One region of the Jeotgalibacillus sp. JSM ZJ347 genome, then DNA from elsewhere that is predicted to be linked to it. Evidence: riboswitches for the same ligand, from Rfam matches in the RefSeq annotation. Region 1 holds a riboswitch; the other holds the start of a gene.
The links. Region 1 has a riboswitch for cyclic di-GMP ahead of ACH6CZ_RS06445 (HD-GYP domain-containing protein). Riboswitches for the same ligand answer to the same signal wherever they lie in the genome.
Positions count from the first base shown of each region.

Region 2: it holds a riboswitch for cyclic di-GMP, as region 1 does, so the genes downstream of both, ACH6CZ_RS14550 (anti-repressor SinI family protein) here and ACH6CZ_RS06445 (HD-GYP domain-containing protein) in region 1, are expected to answer to the same signal.

Region 1 covers NZ_JBISEN010000002.1:106,268-109,406, forward strand. The annotation lists gene ACH6CZ_RS06435 (GGDEF domain-containing protein) at 1-239, opposite strand, end outside; gene ACH6CZ_RS06440 (TetR/AcrR family transcriptional regulator) at 703-1,293, shown strand; cyclic di-GMP riboswitch class II at 1,294-1,376, shown strand; gene ACH6CZ_RS06445 (HD-GYP domain-containing protein) at 1,385-2,020, shown strand; gene ACH6CZ_RS06450 (NAD(P)/FAD-dependent oxidoreductase) at 2,081-3,139, opposite strand, start outside.
Region 2 covers NZ_JBISEN010000006.1:67,912-71,050, reverse strand. The annotation lists gene purD (phosphoribosylamine--glycine ligase) at 1-840, shown strand, start outside; cyclic di-GMP riboswitch class I at 1,353-1,450, shown strand; gene ACH6CZ_RS14550 (anti-repressor SinI family protein) at 1,485-1,631, shown strand; gene ACH6CZ_RS14545 (helix-turn-helix domain-containing protein) at 1,683-2,003, opposite strand; gene ACH6CZ_RS14540 (adenine deaminase C-terminal domain-containing protein) at 2,342-3,139, shown strand, end outside.

The sequences.
Region 1 (3,139 bases):
AAAAGAATTAAAAGCAGGATTGGAACGAACCTTAAGTCGACAATCGTTTCTTCTGTTACCCGAATGGAAAAATGAATCAGCATAATACCAAGGACGCCACCTGCAAGTCCATCAATCCAATGCATTGCATTCTCTGGAATACGATCTTTGATGATTCGCCATTTTAATTGAAGATAAAAAAAGGTAAGTGCTAGGATAATGCAAATATTAAGAAATAGACCTTCAATGACTAAAATCATACCCTGTGTTCCCCCGTTCACATAATCCTGACATGTAACAACTAAATGAATGATATACATATATACTAACCGATCGTTCAGCTATCTGCATACTATTTTTACCGAATTTTCAGAATAAATAGTTCTATTTAACTATTAACGATTTTGTGTATATGTGTTAAATATTAGTATATAAATACGATGATTGATATAAAATCATTTAGGAAAGGGATGGTTTTTCTGGTCACTAAAAGTGAAAAAAATTTATATAAGCTTGCTAAGTTAGCTGAATCATCTAATAAAACGAAAGGAGAGTTTAAGACTTTTATCGAAAATAGAAAGAAAGATATTCATATGTCAAAGCTGGATGAAGAGAAGCGGGCGGTCAGAGAAATGATGATCATTCAGTCATATTTTTTGCAGTAATATAACCGAACGTTCGGTTGTCACTATAACGATTCTGATGAAAAAAAGTTGGTGAATTATGAACACGAAACTACTGATTATTCAAAGCGCAATTCGTCTTTTTGCACGGCGTGGCTATGAAGGGGCTTCAATCTCATTAATTTCAGAAGAATCCCAGCTCACAAAATCGTCTATTTACAGCCATTTTTCCAGTAAAGAAGATCTTTATATGAAAGCCCTCGATTACTTAATTAATTTTCATCAGCATTACTGGAGTCGGAAAAGGAGCAGCCTGAAATCTGCTACAACAGAAAAAGCATTAAGTGAAATTTTATGTAACGTCTATCAGACTTCCCAAAAAGAAACCTATTTGTCTGTTTTCTGGCAGCTCGCCCTGATTGCGCCTCCTTCTTCCTTTCAAGAAGACGTAAGTCAGAAAATGCTGCGATCAAAAAATATACTATTAACCTATCTTGAGGAAGTTTTTTTGCACGGGTTAACAACAAATCAAATTACCAGTGAGCACAGCCCCGTTTATCTTGCTCATTCTTTTTATTGCTTATTAGAAGGGGCTACACTGGCTCATTTATATGATTCTGTGACTGATAATGAAAAACTGCTGGAAGTGATGTTAAACATATTTTTGAACGGTATAAACATTAAAAAATAAATCATGCAGAGATGCGATGCACTGTAGTTTTATTTGGGCACTTAAATGACAGGGAGTCATTTGTGCAACCGGCTCTCTGGGAGGTGACTCAATGCAAAGGTCAGCGATCAATCATATAATCCTTCAGGAATCTGAAGAGTTGCTCAGCCAATTAGAAATACATGATGAATGTTCATATATTCATTCATTACAGACTACGGCATACTATATTCACTTTTGTGAATATCTTTCATTAGATCACTGCTTAACGGAAGCTGCAGTGCAATCTGTTTTATTTCATGATATCGGAAAATTAAAAATTCCTTCTGATCTTCTTCAGAAAACAACGAGTCTGACACAACATGAATGGTCACAGCTACAGGAACACCCGGCTTTTTCTTTGGATATTTTACAAGCGCATCAAAACATTCTGATTGATCCGGATATTGTACTGTACCACCACAAAAATATAGATCAGTCAGGCTATCCGAGGTCGAATAAACACATTAACTTAGGTGACGCTGTCCGTATTCTTCGCATCGTTGACAGCTTCGAAGCGATGACCGCTGAACGTCCATACGGGCATGTATTCTCAAGGGATGAAGCCTTATCCGAACTGAAAAAATACGCTGGTAAATATTATGATCAACGATTTATTGACGCCTTTTGCTCATTTTCAAAGTTATTTAGTCTTCCGCAGAAGAAGAGATCAAACGATCGACGATTTGACTGGTATGGGCTGTCATAAAAAAGCACTTCCTCAGTGTTGGAAGTTCTTTTCTGCAAATTAAAGTTTCTAGTATACCAGTCAGACATTCTCCAGCAGCGGCCGGTCCTGCAAATACATCGCTAGATCCTGACTTTTTCCATGTGTAATTTCTTCAGCAATTAACTTCGCCAGCACCTGCCCGTACACCATTCCATTATCGCCAAACGCAAATACAAAATAGCAGCCCGGAAATTCTTCATATTTTCCGACCGCAGGGACTCCATCCACAATCCCGCCATAAGATGAAGCCAAATAAAACTCAGGCTCAACTTTTATATCCGGAAACAATTGATTAAATTCCTTAATTAATTGACGTTTTTTATGAGTTAATTTACTATTTCTGTCTCCTTCTTCATCTGTGTTTTCATCTAATCCGCCTATAATGATCCTGTTGTCTTTTGTCGTTCTTACATATAAATAAGGCCGTGCGGTATCCCAGAGGATTGTCCGGTTATACCATTCTGACAGGTCCTCAACCGGATTTGTGGTGACAGTAAAGGTGCTTGCAAAGGAAGCTTTTTTCTCTTTTTTAATATCCATGCCTTCATATCCTGCCGCAAAGATTACGTGCCGTGCCTCGATGGTATAGCCGTTCTTTGTAGTCACAATCATATTGCCGGTTTCCCGATCAAAGTGCTGTCCATTCATTTCAGTATGTTCGAATACACGTACACCCTGTGCGACCGATTCTTCAAATAAGGCGTGCGTATAGGTGAACGGGTTGATTTCCCCGTCATTGTAGGAGTAAATCGCAGCTTCCCGGCTGAAAGGGTACTTCGCTTCAATCTCATCTCTTTTTAAAAAGTCGACCTCACAGCCATGCTGTTTTAAATAATCATATTCCTTTCGCAGCTTGTACACGTCTTCCGGGCAACTTGCAGAATAAAGGGTGTCTCTTCTGGTGAATTCACAGTCAATGTTTGTATGACTGGACGTTGCTTCAATTTCATCAATTGCTTCCTTCAGCAACTTTAAATGTCTCGCAATGTAGTCTTCTCCAAAGGTATTCACTAAACTGGTGAACATCTTCTCACCGGAATATTGAAGTATGGCAGTATTTGTGACAGTGCTGCCGCTCGCGATCCTTGATTTTTCAAT
Region 2 (3,139 bases), on a different contig from region 1:
ATCGTTATTAAAGCAGACGGTCTTGCAGCCGGTAAGGGTGTAGTCGTTGCAATGACTGAAAATGAAGCGCTTGAAGCAGCCGAGGATATGCTTGAACATAACCGCTTTGGTGACTCATCCGGTAAAATCGTAGTAGAAGATTTTCTGGATGGGGAAGAGTTTTCATTTATGTGTCTTGTCAACGGGGGATCTATTATTCCACTTGCGCTCGCCCAGGATCATAAAAGAGCATATGACAATGATAAAGGTCCGAATACGGGTGGCATGGGTGCATATTCACCTGTTGCGCATCTGCCTGCTGAAACAGAAGAAAAGGCAATGAATGAGATTATTGAGCCGGTTGTTCAGGCAATGATGAAAGAAGGGACGCCTTTTACAGGTGTGTTATATGCAGGATTAATTCTGACTGAAGGCGGCCCGAAAGTGATTGAATTCAATGCCCGCTTTGGCGACCCGGAGACGCAGGTTGTTCTGCATAGAATGAAATCTGACCTTGCACTGCTGCTGCTAAACTTGTTAAGAGGTGTAACGGCACAGGCTGAATGGAGTGATCATACGGTTATTGGCGTGGTCCTTGCATCAGAGGGATACCCGGGCTCCTATGAAAAAGAACATTCAGTCCAGACTATACTGGATGCGGAAACATTCTTCTATCACGCGGGTACAAAAGTACATGGCTCTGACATCGTTTCCGACGGAGGAAGAGTGCTCCTTGCTGCCGGATCAGGAGAGGGGATTGAATCGGCACGTGATGAAGTATATCGTGCGCTGGATTCAGTTCACACAGACCATTTTTTCTATAGAAAAGATATTGGCAGTAAAGCATTAAAAAGAAGTTAAAATTTTCAGAAAAATTAACTTATATGGAGCGATTGAGAGCATTTAGTTGAAAAACATTCTTTTTGCACCCTTTAAGAGCGTTTTTCCCTCTTGTATATCACTGACTATCACTTATAATGAGATTACATATATTCTTTATAGAGAACGAGAGGTGATCATATGGTGCGAAAAGAATGTCCTAAATGTATGCGCTCATCCTATAGCAGCGGGTCACGCGAAACCTGGATATGTCCGGTATGCGGTGAAGATCTCACTACATATCCGTCACTTAGAGCAATCTCTTATTACGAACTGAATCAGCATATTCGTCAATCTGTGTACCAGTATTCACCAAAATAAGTCAATTTGATATTGTAACACAAATTTAATGTTGAAAAAGTCAGAATATTTAGGTAAATATGACTATTTATTTACTTTAAACCAAGTGATAATATAAGTCTATAACATAATTCAATACTTAAACTCAAACTTTTAGCCCAATGTTGATCCCGGTGCCGCAATCGCTATGAGAGAACAGAAAAAGGCAAACCATCTGAAAGGATGGGACGCAAAGCTTACGGGTCTAAGGCCAATAAAGAGATAGGGGAGCTATGACGGCTGAGCCGCCTGAAGTACTGTAGAAAGTATTTTAGGAGGGGAATGTAATGGGTCATAAAAATGAAATCGATGTTGAATGGATGGCGCTAATTGAGGAAGCTGTACAAGCGGGAATTTCACAGGAAGAAATCAGAGATTTTCTGGAGAGTGCAGGTTCAGCCAATTGGAGGAGGAATGATTTAGTTGTTGGTTAATTCATACGCGAGACAATGAAAAAGCCTGTGCAAAGTTAGACGCTGCACAGGCTATTTTTGATTGATCCGCCATTTATTAAATTCAATAAACTCTTTAAATTGTTCTTTCGAGATCCCTGACTCCATCGCTGTCTTCGCAAGGTTTACCCATTCACTATCCACATTTTTTTCATCGCTGTCCGGATCCAGTAGAGAGTTGACCGTTACACCAAGTACAGGAGCTATTTTTTCTAAAAATTGGATAGAAGGATTTTTCTGAAGATTTCTCTCAAGAGAACTGATATATGATTTAGCAACGCCTGCCTGTTCAGCCAGTTCAGTCAGCGACATTTTCTTTTCTTTTCTTAAAGCTTTAACGCGGTCTCCAATCATGACAATCACTCTCTTTGCTTAAATATTCTTATATAAATAATATCATACAAATAAAAAAAGACCACTAATAACTGTAATTGAAAAAAATCATTTGACTGAATATTCAATATATTTTTTAACAACATATGATTAATACAGTAAATGTATATTTATCTATCGCACTTAAGAATATTTTAAGATGCTAAAGGAAAAGATTGATGATCAATATGGATTTAAATGTATTTTTTAAAAATAATGTTCACTTATGCACATAATCATTAAAAAGTCACATTTCTTTTGTGCGGTGACGCGTAAAATATGGTAAACTGAATGAAACTTTTAGAGGAATGCTTGGAGTGATGAGAGTGGAACAGAGATTCCCGTGGAAGATCAGTCATTTAAGAGGCCATACCTCCATTTTGGAAGGGAAAAAATCCCCTGATCTTGTACTTGCTGATGTAAATTATTTAAATTCGTCCCTTCATCAATGGGTGAGAGGGAATATATGGATCTATCAGGATAGAATTATTTATGCAGGGAGCGGTATGCCTGAGAAAATGAATGGAACTGAAGTGCTTCACCTTGAGGATAAATGGATTGTACCCGGTTATATTGAACCACATGTCCATCCATTTCAATTGTATAATCCGCAAAGTTTTGGAGAATATGCAGCGAAGCGTGGAACGACCACATTTATTCAGGATAATTTAATGCTCCTTTTATTATGCGACAAAAAGAAAGCGCTTCCTTTTATGCAGCAATTCAAAACTTCACCGCTGACTTACTACTGGTGGAGCAGGCTGGATTCTCAGACTGAGCTTCGCAATGAAGAAGAAGTTTTTACAAATGGTGAAGTGCTTTCCTGGCTTGATGACCCGAGCGTTTTACTTGCTGGGGAGCTGACTTCATGGCCTAAGCTTGCTGAAGGGGATGATCTGCTGCTGAGCTGGGTGCAGGAAGCACGTCTGCGATATAAGAGGGTTGAAGGTCACCTGCCGGGAGCATCAGAAAAGACGATTGCAAAAATGTCGTTGCTCGGTGTAACGGGAGACCATGAAGCGATGACAGGTGATGATGTGTGGAAGCGTCTTGAGCAGGGGCTTGCCGTGACGCTCAGACATTCATCAATCAGACCTGATCTGCCAAAGCTGATTAGA